2 regions of the Streptomyces sp. NPDC001315 genome follow, and region 2 is predicted to be linked to the other one. Evidence: predicted binding sites of a transcription regulator. Region 2 holds the regulator's gene; the other holds the start of a gene.
The links. Region 2 encodes HrcA, which represses chaperone genes, less so after heat shock. Its sites were predicted from a motif close to TTNGCACTCNGNNNNNCNGAGTGCNAA; they were not measured.

Region 1 (7,365 bases), on a different contig from region 2:
GGCGTCATGACGTTCGTACAGCTCATCGAGTGCAGGACGAGTCGGTTCGACGAGATGAACCGGCTCATGGACACGTGGGTCGAACAGACCAAGGGGAAGCGGACCGCGACGCACGACCTGCTCGGCAGGGACAGGTCCGACGCGTCGCACATCATCGAGATCGTGGAGTTCCCGTCGTACGAGGACGCGATGCGGAACTCGAATCTCCCCGAAACCGACAAGATCTTCCAGGAGATGGTCGCCCTCTGCGACGAGATGCCGACGTTCACGGACCTCGAAGTGGTGCGGGACGAGCAGTTGTACGCGGGCAACGCGCGCAGGTTCTTCGAGCAGGTGGCCGCCAGGGGTGAACTTCCGCCGCTGAACGACGTGCTGGCGGAGAACTACCACGACCACGATCCCGCCAACGATCAGGACACGCTCGGGCTGGACAACATGCGGCGCGAGATCGAGATGTGGCGGGGCGCGTTCGACTTCGCGTTCACCGTGGAGGACCAGATCGCCCAGGGCGACCGGGTGTCCACGCGCTGGACCTGGCAGGGCACGCACCGCGGCGACTTCCTGGGGATTCCGGCCACCGGGAAGCAGGTGTCGATGACCGGCACGACCGTCTTCCGGTGCGGTGAGGACGCGAAGATCGTCGAGGGGTGGTGGCAGTACGACAGGCTGGGGCTGATGGCGCAGCTCGGGGTGCTGGACTCGCTGGAGCTCTGACAGCGCGCCAAGGAGCGACAAGCCGCCCGCGAGGGGGAGAAGCCCCCGTTCCGTATTCGGAACGGGGGCTTCTTCCGGTGGTGCGGTGGCGCGTGCCTCAGTGGGAGTGGCCGTGACCGTGGCCCGCGGCGGCCGGCTCTTCCTCTTCCTTCTTCTCGACGACCAGGGTCTCGGTCGTGAGGAGGAGGGAGGCGATGGAGGCGGCGTTCTCCAGGGCGGAGCGGGTGACCTTCACCGGGTCGATGACGCCGGCCTTGACCAGGTCGCCGTACTCGCCGGTGGCGGCGTTGAAGCCCTGGCCCTTGTCGAGCTCGGCGACCTTGGAGGTGATGACGTAGCCCTCGAGGCCGGCGTTCTCGGCGATCCAGCGCAGCGGCTCGACGACCGCGCGGCGGACCACGGCGACACCGGTGGCCTCGTCGCCGGTCTTGTCGAGGTTGCCCTCGAGGACCTTGGCGGCGTGCACCAGCGCGGAGCCACCACCGGAGACGATGCCCTCCTCGACCGCGGCGCGGGTCGCGGAGATGGCGTCCTCCAGACGGTGCTTCTTCTCCTTCAGCTCCACCTCGGTGGCGGCGCCGACCTTGATCACGCACACGCCGCCGGCCAGCTTGGCGAGGCGCTCCTGGAGCTTCTCGCGGTCCCAGTCGGAGTCGGTGTTCTCGATCTCGGCCTTGATCTGGGCGACGCGGCCGACGACGTCCTCGGCGTTGCCGGCACCGTCGACGACCGTGGTGTCGTCCTTGGTGACGGTGACGCGGCGGGCGGAGCCCAGCACGTCCAGACCGACCTGGTCGAGCTTGAGGCCGACCTCCTCGGAGATGACCGTGGCACCGGTGAGGATCGCCAGGTCCTGCAGCATCGCCTTGCGGCGGTCACCGAAGCCGGGGGCCTTGACCGCGACCGCGTTGAAGGTGCCGCGGATCTTGTTGACGACCAGGGTCGACAGGGCCTCGCCCTCGACGTCCTCGGCGATGATCAGCAGCGGCTTCGAGGAGTTGGTCTGGATGACCTTCTCCAGCAGCGGCAGCAGGTCCTGGATGGAGGAGACCTTGCCCTGGTTGATCAGGATGTACGGCTCGTCGAGGACGGCCTCCATGCGCTCCTGGTCCGTCACGAAGTACGGCGACAGGTAGCCCTTGTCGAAGGCCATGCCCTCGGTGAAGTCCAGCTCCAGACCGAAGGTGTTGGACTCCTCGACGGTGATGACACCGTCCTTGCCGACCTTGTCCATCGCCTCGGCGATGAGCTCGCCGACCTGCTGGTCCTGGGCGGACAGCGCGGCGACCGCGGCGATGTCGGACTTCTCGTCGATCGGACGGGCCGAGGCGAGGAGGTCCTCGGAGACGGCCTTGACCGCGGCGTCGATGCCCTTCTTCAGGGCGGCCGGGGAGGCACCGGCGGCGACGTTCTTCAGGCCCTCGCGCACCAGCGCCTGGGCGAGCACGGTGGCGGTGGTGGTGCCGTCACCAGCGACGTCGTTGGTCTTGGTCGCCACCTCCTTCACCAGCTGGGCGCCGAGGTTCTCGTACGGGTCGTCGATCTCGACCTCGCGGGCGATGGTGACACCGTCGTTGGTGATGGTCGGGGCGCCGAACTTCTTGTCGATGACGACGTTGCGGCCCTTGGGGCCGATCGTCACCTTCACCGTGTCGGCAAGCTTGTTGACGCCGCGCTCGAGGGCGCGACGGGCGTCCTCGTCGAACTTCAGAATCTTCGCCATGGGAGCGTTTCAGCCCTCTCGGAACTCGTATGAAAGAACTGCGCCCCTCGCCGCCCGGCGTCAGCGGGGTGGCCAGGGGCGCAGCTCACAAAGCAAATCTTCGGGTGAACTACTTCTCGATGATCGCGAGCACGTCGCGAGCCGAGAGGACGAGGTACTCCTCGCCGTTGTACTTCACCTCGGTGCCGCCGTACTTGCTGTACAGCACGATGTCGCCGGTCTTGACGTCGAGCGGCAGGCGCTCGCCGTTCTCGAAGCGGCCCGGGCCCACGGCGAGGACGACGCCCTCCTGGGGCTTCTCCTTCGCGGTGTCCGGGATGACCAGGCCAGAGGCCGTGGTCTGCTCGGCGTCGAGCGGCTGGACCACGATGCGGTCCTCGAGCGGCTTGATGGCAACCTTGGAGCTGGCGGTCGTCACGATCCGACCTCCCCCTTCGGAGATCTCACGGGGTTAACTGTCTGAGGTGGCGACCAGGTCGATCCGTCGTCGCGGGTGCCGGACCTGCCCGTCGCGTGTTGGCACTCTCCAGGGGGGAGTGCCAGGGCCGAGACTATGACCGCGATTAGCACTCGGTCAAGCGGAGTGCCAATTGCGCTGCGGCGCGGCGCGGGAATCCGGGTGCGCCCTGGTCGGACTGACCGCCGGTCAACCGAGTCGGGCGGGGGGCCGCTCGGGCTACAGGTAGTCCTCCAGACGTCCCACCGTCAGGCCCTGCCGCTGGATCCGGCGCAGCAGGCGGGTCGTGCGCTGCCTGAGCGTCGGGGTCGTCGTCTCGTCCGGGCCGACGGCCACGATGTCGCCGGGGAGGAGCTGGTGGGAGCCCTTGGCGTAGGTCAGGTCGTCCGCTCCCATCGACACCCGCCACAGCACCACCGCGGAGACACCGCAGTCGGCGGCGGCACGCAGCGTGGCGGCGTCGTACGTGCCGTAGGGCGGCCGGAGCAGGCGCGGGCGCACGCCGAAACGGGCCCGGAGCTTGTCCTGCTGGCCGCAGATCTCCGCGCGCTGACCGGCGTAGGGCAGACCGCGCAGGGAGGGATGGTCGAGGGTGTGGTTCTGGAGGCTCGCGCCGACCGACCGCAGCCGGGCGAAGTGGCCGTACGCCGGTCCGACGACGCTGTCCGTGAGGAACATGCTGACCGGAAGCCGTAGTTCACGGACCATGTCGACGAACCGCGGATCGCGTTCGGCGCCGTCGTCGTAGGTGAGGAAGACGACCTTGTCGCGGGTCGGGACGTGGTCGACCACGAGCGGGAGGCCGCGACCGGCGGGACGTGCGGGATCGGCCGGACCGGCGGGACCAGCGGGATCGGCCGGACCGGCGCGATCGGTGAGCGGCCGGACCGCCGGCTCGGGGGCCGGGGTCAGTGGAGCCGTGAGGCCCCAGTGGCGGTACGCCTGCTGCCCGGCAGGGCTGTGCGGCCGTACCCGCTGGGCCGCCTTCTTGCCCAGCCGCTCGATCGGGTCGACGGACTGGGCGCAGCCGGTCAGCAGTACGGCCGACGCCAGCACTCCCGCGGTCAGCGCCCTCAGCCTCACAGGTAGTCCTCCAGGCGGGCCACCGCGTACCCCTCGTCGGTGACCTTCTTCAGGAACCGGCGGATCATGTCGGGCATCGTGCCCGCCCAGTCGGTCGGGCCCCGGAAATGGGTGAGGACGATGTCTCCGGGGTGCAGGCCCTGGTCCCACTCGCGGTACTCCCAGTGGTCGACGAAGACCTCCTCGTCCCAGATCGGGGCGTACTTGATACCGCAGGCCTTCGCGGCGCGCAGGGTGTCCTGGTTGTAGTTGCCGTAGGGCGGGCGGAAGACGGTCGGGCGCTTGCCGTAGTGGCTCTCGATCACGTCCTGCATGCCGCAGATCTCGTGTTTCTGCTCCTCGTACGACAGGCCGGGCAGGTACGGGTGGTGGAGGGTGTGGTTGTTCAGGACCACTCCCCTGCCCTGCATCTTCTTGAAGTAGCCGTAGTCGTCCTTGATCAGGTAGCCGCTGAGGAAGGCGGTGTACGGGATCTTCAGGTCGCTCATCATGCGCAGGAACGCCGGGTCCTTCTCGGAGCCGTCGTCGATGGTGAGGAAGACGACCTTCTGCTCGGTGGGGATCGTGGTGAAGACCGGGGGCAGGTTCAGCTCCTCCTGGCCATGGACCTCGAACCCGTCGCGTGCGGTGATCTCCGGCTTCCTCGCCGGGGGCCGCGGGGGTGTCAGCGGGACCTTCTCCAGGCCCCAGCGCCTGGCTGCGGCGGCCCGGGCCGCGTACTCGGCGCGCAGCTTGCCGGCATAGGAGTCGAGGGCGCGGGCCGGGGGTGCGTGGAGGGGATTCGGCTGTCCGGGGGCCGGACGGACCGCCGTCCCGTCGCCACCCTGCGCACAGCCCGAAGCGATGGCGGCGACGGCGAGCGCGGCGATGACGCAACGGACCCGAGAGACCCGAAACGCGCCATTTTTGTCATCTTGTACGACTACTCGCATGCTGCCGGATCCTCCCAGCCCACGCCGCCGCACCCGGCCCGACACCGCCACCGGAGGCGCACCATCCACCGACTGGCCCACAATGAGCCGGTGAACGACCTGGACGCCCTCCTCACGCCCGAAGGTCGCGCCCTCCTCGACGAGGTACGCGACACCGCCCCGGCCGACGAGCTCGCCGTCGCCACCCGGCTGCGCCGCGAGCACCCCGCCGAACTGGTGTCGGCGGCGATCGGCCAGGCGCGGCTGCGGCAGCGGGCGGCGGCGAAGTTCGCGGCCGAGGACGCGCAGCGGATGTTCTTCACGCCCAACGGGGTGGAGCAGTCCACCCGGGCGACGGTGGCCACGTATCGCGCCCGAAGGCTCAAGGAACTCGGCGTGGCCTCGGTCGCCGACCTGTGCTGCGGCATCGGCGGCGACGCGATCGCGCTCGCCCGCGTCGGCATCCGGGTCCTCGCCGTGGACCGCGACCCGCTGACGGCGGCCGTGGCGCGGGCGAACGCCGACGCGCTGGGGCTCGCCGATCTGATCGAGGTGCGGGAGGCGGATGTCACGGAGGTGGACGCGACGCCGTACGACGCCGTCTTCGTGGACCCGGCGCGCCGGGGCGGTCGCGGTCGTATCTTCGATCCGGAGGCGTACTCGCCGCCGCTGTCCTGGGCGGTGGACACGGCCCTGAAGTCCCCGCACGCCGCCCTGAAGGTCGCGCCCGGCATTCCGCACGAGGCGGTCCCCGCCGAGGCCGAGGCCGAGTGGATCTCGGACGGCGGAGACGTGAAGGAGGCGGTGCTGTGGTTCGGCACGGCCCCGGGCGCGGTGCGCGCCACCCTGCTGCCCGGCCCGCGCACCCTGCTCTCCCGCGGTCTGCCGAACCCCGAAGTGCGTTCCGTCGGCCGCTACTTGTACGAACCCGACGGCGCCGTCATCCGCGCCCACCTGGTCGCCGAGGTCGCCGAGGAGGTCGGCGGCGGACTCGTCGACGAGACCATCGCGTACGTCACGGCGGACGAAGCGCGCCCGACGGCGTACGCCTCGGCGTACGAGATCACCGACCAACTCCACTTCAGCGTCAAGAAGTTGAAGGCGCTGCTGCGAGAGCGGGAGGTCGGGGTGCTGACCGTCAAGAAGCGCGGGTCGGCGGTGGAGCCGGAGGAGCTGCGCCGCAAGGTCAAGCCGCACGGGCCCCACTCGGCGACGGTGTTCCTCACCCGGGTCGCGGGGGCACCGACGATGCTGATCGGCCACCCGGCGCAGGACACCTAGGACACCTCTGCCGCCCGCCGCAGCAGCAACTCCCGCTCCCGTTCGTTGCGTGCCAGCGCCGCCGCCCGTTCGAACTCCGCCCGCGCCTCCGCCGCACGGCCCAACCGTGCGAGCAGATCGCCCCGCACGCTGGGCAGCAAGTGGTAGTCCCGTAGCGCGGGTTCGGCGGCGAGGGTGTCGACGATCTCCAGGGCCGCGTCCGGCCCCTCCGCCATCGACACGGCCACCGCCCGGTTGAGTTCGACGACCGGGGAGGGGGCGCGGGCCGCGAGGAGGCCGTAGAGCGTGGCGATGGCCGGCCAGTCGGTTTCGTCGTAGGTGTACGCGTGTGCGTGGCAGGCGGCGATCGTGGCCTGGAGGACGTACGGGCCGGGGGTGGTGGTGTCCGCGCGGGCGAGGGCGTTGATGCCGCGGGCGATGAGCATGCGGTTCCAGCGGCGGCGGTTCTGGTCGCGGAGGAGGATCGGCTCGCCTTCGGGGCCGGTGCGGGCGGCCGTGCGGGAGGCCTGGAACTCCAGCAGCGACACCAGGCCGTGCACCTCCGGCTCCTTGGGCATCAGCGCCGCCAGCTGCCGGGCGAGCCGCAGGGCGTCCTCGCACAGTGCCGGGCGCAGCCAGTCGTCGCCGACCGTGGCCGCGTACCCCTCGTTGAAGATCAGGTAGATGACGTCGAGGACCGAGGCGAGGCGGGTTTCGCGGTCTTGGCCGTACGGCACCTCGAAGGCCACGTTCTTCGTGGCCAGCGTGCGTTTCGCGCGGACGATGCGCTGGGCGATCGTCGGCTCCGGGGTGAGGAAGGCACGGGCGATCTCGGGCGTGGTCAGGCCGCCGAGCAGACGCAGGGTGAGGGCGATGCGGGCCTCGGCGGACAGCACCGGGTGGCAGGCGGTGAAGACGAGGCGGAGCAGGTCGTCGTCGATGTCGTCCGGGTCGGCGGGCTCCTCCGGCGGGACCGTGGTCTCCAGGTCGCGGCCGATCTCCGCGAGCTTGCGGGCGTAGTTCTCCCGGCGGCGGACCAGGTCGACGGCGCGACGGCGGGCGGTGGTGACGAGCCAGGCGCCCGGATTGTCGGGGACCCCGTCCCGCGGCCACTGCTCCAGGGCCGCGACCAGCGCGTCCTGCGCCAGCTCCTCCGCGATGCCGACGTCGCGGACGACACGGGCGACGGCTGCGATGACGCGGGGGGACTCCAGGCG
Region 2 (7,365 bases):
CGAATTCAGCCCACCCGGATCGCACGCCACGAGGCCACCCACGGCGACCATCGCACACCCTGCCACTGCCACCACCCGCGTCCCGCGCGGGCGGGCCCAAATCCGCCTCAATGCCCCCATGGAGGGCATCGTGCCACTCGTGGCGGCACGACGGTAGACCGCATGCGGTCACAATGCGAGCCCGGGTCAGCACGTAGCAGCGGCCAAGTCGGTGACGAGCAGCCGTACCTGGGCGAGTTCCACGGCGACCTCCCGGCGGTCAGGACCAGCGGCCGGTGCGGCCGAGGAGAAGGGCCGCGGCCGCGGTCCCGGCGGTCGAGGTGCGCAGCACGCTCGGCCCCAGGCGGTACGGTCGCGCGCCCGCCTCCTCGAACAGCGCCAACTCCTCGGGGGACACACCGCCTTCAGGTCCGACCACGAGCACGATGTCGCCCTCGGCAGGCAGTTCGACGGCGGCCAGCGGGGCGTCACCGCTCTCGTGGAGTACGGCGGCGAAGTCGGCCTTGGCCAGAAGTGCGCCAACCTGCTTGGTCGTCGCCGCGTCCGCGACCTCGGGGAAGCGCACCCGCCGGGACTGCTTGCCGGCCTCGCGGGCGGTGGCCCGCCACTTGCCGAGCGCCTTCAGCCCGCGCTCGCCCTTCCACTGGGTGATGCAGCGGGAGGCCGCCCACGGCACGATCGCGTCGACGCCGACCTCGGTCATCGTCTCGACGGCGACCTCGCCGCGATCACCCTTGGGCAGCGCCTGCACGACGGTGATACGGGGCGCCGCCCGGGGCTCCTCGTGCACCTCGCGCAGGTCGACGATCAGCCGGTCCTTGCCCTCGGCGGCCGCGACCTCGCCCTCGGCCCAGCGTCCGGCGCCGTCGGTGAGGACGACGGCCTCGCCCGGCCGCAGCCGCTTCACGGAGACCGCGTGCCGCCCCTCGGGCCCGTCGAGGACGTACTGCCCGGCGCCGTCGGCGCGGACGTCCTCGACGACGAAGACGGGCGCGGTCACCGGACCTCACCCCGTTCCGACAACGCCGCCCGGGCCGCGTCGAGTTCGGCCGCCAGCACCTCGACCAGCTGCCCGGCGGGGAATTCGCGGGCCATCCGGTGGCCCTGGCCCGCCCACAGGGCCATGCCCTGCGCGTCACCGGCCTTGGCGGCGGCCTTGCGCAACGGCGAGGTGAGGTGGTGGACCTCCGGGTAGGCGGCGGGGGCGTACGGCCCGTGCTCACGCAGGAAGCGGTTGACCAGACCACGGGCCGGGCGCCCGGAGAAGGCGCGGGTCAGCTCCGTGCGGACGAACAGGGGGTTGGTCAGCGCCTGCTTGTGCAGGGCGTGGGCGCCCGACTCGGGGGTGGCGACGAACGCCGTGCCGAGCTGGGCCGCACCGGCGCCCGCCGCGAGCACGGCGGCGATCTGGCTGCCGCGCATGATGCCGCCGGCGGCGACCAGCGGGAGGCTCACGGCCTCACGGACCTGCGCGATCAGCGCGAGCAGTCCGATGCCACAGCCGTCGTTCTCCTGGATGTCACGGTGGGTTCCCTGGTGGCCGCCCGCCTCGACGCCCTGCACGATCACCGCGTCGGCGCCCGCCCGCTCCACCGCGAGGGCCTCCTCGACGGTAGTGGCGGTGACCCACGTGAGGCTGCCGGCACGGCGCAGGGATTCCAGCACGTCCCGGCTCGGGACGCCGAAGTGGAACGACACCACCGGCACCGGGTTGTCCAGCAGCACCGCGAGCTTGGCCTCGTACCCGTCGTCACGCCCGCTGTCCGGGTCGCCGAGCTCCGTCTCGTACCAGGCGGCCTCGCCGGCCAGCTGGTGGGCGTAGACCTCGACGGCGCCGGCCGCGGGGGGCGCGGCGTCGGCAGTGGAGCCGGTGCTCGCACCGGGGAACTCCGGCTGCGGCATGAACAGGTTCACGCCGAAGGGGCGGGCTGTGAGGCTCCGCAGCTGCTTGATCTCCTGGTACACGCCGTCGGCGGTCTTGTACCCGGCGGCCAGGAACCCGAGCCCGCCCGCCTCGGAGACGGCGGCGGCGAGCTGCGGCACGGAGACGCCGCCCGCCATGGGGGCCTGCACGATCGGATGGGGGCAGAGATCGGTCAGTGCGGAGGACATGACGGCATGTTGTCACGTCCTTCGAACAAGTCCGAATCGAGACTTCCCCCCTGGCACAGGCCAGGGGGAGAGGGGACCTCAGCGACCGTTGAACGCGTCCTTCAACCGCGAGAACAACCCTTGCTGCCCCGGCTGACCGCGCCTGCCCGGGGGACGACCCCCGGACCCCCAGCCGCCCCGCAGCTCACGTACGACCGTTGAACGCGTCCTTCAACCGCGAGAACAACCCTTGCTGCCCCGGCTGGAACTGCCCCTGCGGACGCTCCTCCCCGCGCAGCTTGGCCAGCTCGCGCAGCAGGCGCTCCTGCTCGGGGTCGAGCTTGGTCGGGGTCTGCACCTCGACGTGGACGATGAGGTCGCCCCGGCCGCCGCCGCGCAGGTGGGTGACGCCACGGCCGTGCAGCGGGATCGACTGGCCGGACTGGGTGCCGGGCCTGATGTCGACCTCCTCCATGCCGTCCAGGGTCTCCAGCGGCACCTTCGTGCCGAGGGCCGCCGCCGTCATCGGGATCGTCACCGTGCAGTGCAGGTCGTCGCCGCGCCGCTGGAACATCGCGTGCGGCAGCTCGTGGATCTCGACGTACAGGTCACCGGCGGGACCGCCACCGGGCCCGACCTCGCCCTCACCGGCCAGCTGGATACGCGTGCCGTTGTCGACACCCGCCGGGATCTTCACGGTCAGGGTCCGACGGGACCGCACCCGGCCGTCGCCCGCGCACTCCGGGCACGGGGTCGGCACGACGGTCCCGAAGCCCTGGCACTGGGGGCAGGGGCGGGACGTCATGACCTGGCCGAGGAAGGACCGCGTGACCTGCGACACCTCGCCGCGACCGCGGCACATGTCACACGTCTGGGCACTCGTCCCCGGCGCCGCGCCCTCACCGTTGCAGGTGGAGCAGACGATCGCCGTGTCGACCTGGATGTCCTTCGTGGTGCCGAAGGCCGCCTCGTCCAGCTCGATCTCGAGCCGGATCATCGCGTCCTGGCCCCGGCGCGTGCGCGAGCGCGGTCCGCGCTGCGACGCCGTGCCGAAGAAGGCGTCCATGATGTCGGAGAAGTTGCCGAAGCCACCGGCGCCGAAGCCGCCCGCGCCGGCCCCGCCCGACTGGGAGAGCGGGTCGCCGCCGAGGTCGTAGACCTGCTTCTTCTGCGGGTCCGACAACACCTCGTAAGCGGCGTTGATCTCCTTGAACCGCTCCTGGGTCTTCGGATCGGGGTTGACGTCCGGATGCAGCTCGCGCGCGAGCCGCCGGAAGGCCTTCTTGATCTCTTCCTGCGACGCGTCGCGACGCACGCCGAGAACGGCGTAGTAGTCCGTGGCCACTTAGGACTCCGCCAGGATCTGTCCGACGTACCGTGCCACTGCGCGTACCGCTCCCATCGTTCCCGGGTAATCCATGCGGGTCGGTCCGACCACGCCGAGCTTGGCGACCGCCTCGTTGCCCGAACCGTAGCCGACCGACACCACCGAAGTGGAGTTGAGTCCCTCATAGGCGTTCTCGTGACCGATCCGCACGGTCATGCCCGAATCTCCCGCCTCGCCAAGCAACTTGAGGAGCACGACATGCTCCTCCAGCGCCTCGAGGACGGGACGGATCGTGAGAGGGAAGTCATGTCCGAAGCGGGTCAGATTGGCGGTGCCGCCGATCATCAACCGCTCCTCGTTCTCCTCGACGAGCGTCTCCAGCAGAGTGGAGAGCACCGTCGAGACCGTGCCGCGGTCCTCTGCCTCGAAGGCGTCCGGCAGATCCTCCACGAGACGGGGTACGTCCGCGAACCGGCGCCCCGCGACCCGGCTGTTCAGCCGCGCCCGCAGATCCGCCAGGGAGGTCTCGCCGAAGGGCGCCGTGCAGTCGACCACGCGCTGCTCGACCCGGCCGGTGTCGGTGATCAGCACCAGCATCACGCGCGCCGGCGCCAGCGCCAGCAGCTCCACGTGCCGCACCGTCGAGCGGGTCAGCGACGGGTACTGCACGACGGCGACCTGCCGGGTCAGCTGCGCGAGCAGCCGTACGGTCCGGGCCACCACGTCGTCGAGGTCGACGGCCCCGTCGAGGAAGTTCTGGATCGCGCGCCGCTCGGGCGCCGTCATCGGTTTGACGCCCGCGAGCTTGTCGACGAACAGCCGGTAGCCCTTGTCGGTGGGGATGCGCCCGGCGCTGGTGTGCGGCTGGGCGATGTACCCCTCGTCCTCGAGGGCCGCCATGTCGTTGCGGACGGTCGCGGGGGAGACGCCGAGCTTGTGCCGCTCGGTGAGTGCCTTGGAGCCCACGGGCTCCTCGGTACCGACGTAGTCCTGGACGATGGCGCGCAGCACCTGAAGCCTGCGTTCGCTCAGCATCTCGCGCACACCTCCCGGAATGTCGTCCCCGTGGCCTTCCGCCTGGCACTCTGCGAGCGCGAGTGCCAGCGTTCCCCGAGCCAGTGTACGGCCGTGGGGTACGCCCCGGGCAAGGCTGGGCCTGCGACGACGTGACGGGCCCGCTCCCACGGCTAGCGTCGCCGCATGACGGTGACTTGGGAAGAGCTGGGGTGGGAGCGGCTGACCGAGGGGTCGGACGGTGCCGTCTTCCGGTGTGGGACTGCGCGGTGGGGCTGGTCGTGGGGGACGGTTCGGCTCTGCCGATCGACGCCGGTTCGATCCTCGCGAAGGGCGCCCGGCTGCGCGGGCAGGCGGAGGCGATCGCCGGCGGCCGTGTGTGCTTTCTCGCACTCACCCACCGTTCCTGGAGGCTGAGCGGGAGCGAGTCCTGCGTCCAGGACCTTCGTACGGGCGCAGCGGCACGCGCCGGCGGAGTGTTTCGGCGTGTCGTGAGCCCTCGTCCACGACACGCCGACGGCTTCTCCTATCGTCATCCGAATGCGCCAGTACTCACCCGACCTGACTCCGCCGTGGAAGAAGCCCAAGCCGGTCCCGGAGGTCCCCGCCGAGCCCGGCCTGGTGGTCGAGGAGCCCGGGACCGGTTTCTGCGGGGCGGTGATCCGCTGCGAGGCGGGCACGGTGACGCTGGAGGACCGCTTCGGCAAGCACCGGGTGTTCCCGCTGGAGCCGCGGGGCTTCCTGCTGGAGGGCCGGGTGGTGACGCTGGTCCGCCCGTCGTCCTCGGCTCCGCCACGGCCCACCCGTACGGCATCCGGCTCGGTCGCCGTCCCCGGCGCACGCGCGCGGGTGGCCCGCGCCGGGCGTATCTACGTGGAGGGCCGGCACGACGCCGAGCTGGTCGAGAAGGTGTGGGGCGACGACCTGCGCATCGAGGGCGTGGTCGTGGAGTACCTGGAGGGCGTCGACGACCTCCCGTCGATCGTCGCCGCGTTCTCCCCCGGCCCGGACGCCCGCCTGGGTGTCCTGGTGGACCACCTGGTGCCGGGCTCCAAGGAGTCCCGTATCGCCGCGTCGGTGACGAGCGAACACGCGCTGGTGGTGGGCCACCCGTACATCGACATCTGGCAGGCGGTGAAGCCGTCGTCCCTGGGGATCGAGGCGTGGCCCCGGATCCCGCACGGGCAGGACTGGAAGACGGGGGTGTGCCGGGCACTGGGGTGGCCGGAGAACACGGGCGCGGTGTGGCAGGCGATTCTGGCGCGGGTGGAGTCCTACAAGGACCTGGAGCCGGAGTTGCTGGGCTCCGTGGAGCGGCTCATCGACCATGTGACCGTGCCCTGAAGCCTGCGGCCGCGTCGCCCTCAGTCCACCAGGTCCCGCACCACGGCGTCCGCCAGCAGCCGCCCGCGCAGGGTGAGCACCGCCCGTCCCTCGTCGTACGGCCCCGTTTCGAGCAGCCCGTCGGACAGTGCCCGCCGCGAGGCCGCGAGGCCGGGCTCGTGCAGCAGATCCAGCGGCACGCCCTCCCGCAGGCGCAGCTCCAGCAGGATGCGCTCGACCCGGCGGTCCTCGACCGACAGAAGCTCACGCCCGGCCCCCGGCGACCGTCCCTCCGCGAGGGCCGCCGCGTACGCCCCCGGATGCTTCACGTTCCACCAGCGCACCCCGCCGACGTGGCTGTGGGCGCCGGGGCCCGCGCCCCACCAGTCGGCGCCGCGCCAGTACAGCTCGTTGTGCAGGCAGCGGCCCGCCTCGGACGTCGCCCAGTTCGACACCTCGTACCAGTCGAAGCCCGCCGCCGACAGCGCCTCGTCGGCGATCAGGTACCGGTCGGCGTGGACGTCGTCGTCCGTCATCGGTACCTCGCCGCGCCGGATGCGGCGGGCGAGCTGGGTGCCCTCCTCGACGATCAGGGCGTACGCGCTGATGTGGTCGGGGCCCGCGCCCAGCGCCGCGTCCAGCGACGCCCGCCAGTCGTCGTCCGACTCGCCGGGCGTGCCGTAGATCAGGTCCAGGTTGACGTGCTCGAAGCCCGCCGCACGCGCCTCCGCGACGCACGCCTCCGGGCGGCCCGGGGTGTGGGTGCGGTCGAGGATCTTCAGTACGTGCTGCTTGGCGCTCTGCATGCCGAAGGAGATCCGGTTGAAGCCGCCGTCCCGGAGCGTGGCGAGGTAGGCCGGGTTCACCGACTCCGGGTTCGCCTCCGTCGTGATCTCCGCGTCCGCCGCCAGCCCGAACTCGTCGCGGATCGCCCCCAGCATCCGTACGAGATCGTCCGCGGCCAGCAGGGTGGGCGTACCGCCGCCGACGAAGACCGTGCGGACCTCGCGCCGGTCGTCGCCGAGGACCTTGCGGGCCAGGCGGATCTCATCGATCAGGGTCTCGGCGTAGTTGTCGCGGGAGGCGAGGACGCCGCCGGTGCCGCGCAGCTCGGTCGCGGTGTAGGTGTTGAAGTCGCAGTAGCCGCAGCGGGTCGCGCAGTAGGGGACGTGGAGGTAGAACCCGAGGGGGCGGTCGGCGGTCCCGGCGAGCGCGGACGCGGGCAGTGCGCCGTCGTCGGGGACGGGCTCGCCGTCGGGGAGTGCGGAAGGCATGTCCTCCATTGTCCAGCACGTGGACGGTTGCCCCGTGGACGGCTACTCGGCCTGGAGCACCAGCAGCGCCAGGTCGTCCTCCGGCGGCTGTCCGCCGAACTCGTGCACCAGCCGTCTGATGCGCTCCGCGATCAGTTCGGCGTCGAGGCCCCTGCACCCGGCGAACGCGGCGGCGAGGCCGTCGCCGTCGTCGAACTGGCGCGAGCCGGAGCGCCGCTCGGTCACCCCGTCCGTGACGCACAGCAGGCTGTCGCCCGGGAGCAGCTCGAAGGTCTCGCTGGTGTACGTCTCGTCCTCGAAGACCCCGAGGAGGGTCTGCGGTCGCGCGACCGTACG

Region 1: the regulator HrcA is predicted to act here: its motif matches at 3,001-3,027, upstream of groES (co-chaperone GroES).

The regions. Positions count from the first base shown of each region.
Region 1 is NZ_JBIAWZ010000022.1:71,684-79,048, reverse strand. It holds gene ACFY16_RS36110 (ester cyclase) at 7-714, shown strand; gene groL (chaperonin GroEL) at 812-2,437, opposite strand; gene groES (co-chaperone GroES) at 2,547-2,855, opposite strand; gene ACFY16_RS36095 (polysaccharide deacetylase family protein) at 3,114-3,977, opposite strand; gene ACFY16_RS36090 (polysaccharide deacetylase family protein) at 3,974-4,909, opposite strand; gene ACFY16_RS36085 (methyltransferase domain-containing protein) at 5,000-6,169, shown strand; gene ACFY16_RS36080 (RNA polymerase sigma factor) at 6,166-7,365, opposite strand, start outside.
Region 2 is NZ_JBIAWZ010000001.1:218,444-225,808, forward strand. It holds gene ACFY16_RS01020 (hypothetical protein) at 1-120, opposite strand, end outside; gene ACFY16_RS01025 (16S rRNA (uracil(1498)-N(3))-methyltransferase) at 260-1,000, opposite strand; gene ACFY16_RS01030 (nitronate monooxygenase) at 997-2,112, opposite strand; gene dnaJ (molecular chaperone DnaJ) at 2,297-3,436, opposite strand; gene hrcA (heat-inducible transcriptional repressor HrcA) at 3,437-4,453, opposite strand; partial or broken gene ACFY16_RS01045 (MBL fold metallo-hydrolase) at 4,619-4,833, shown strand; gene ACFY16_RS01050 (DUF3097 domain-containing protein) at 4,973-5,776, shown strand; gene hemW (radical SAM family heme chaperone HemW) at 5,797-7,029, opposite strand; gene ACFY16_RS01060 (SpoIIE family protein phosphatase) at 7,072-7,365, opposite strand, start outside.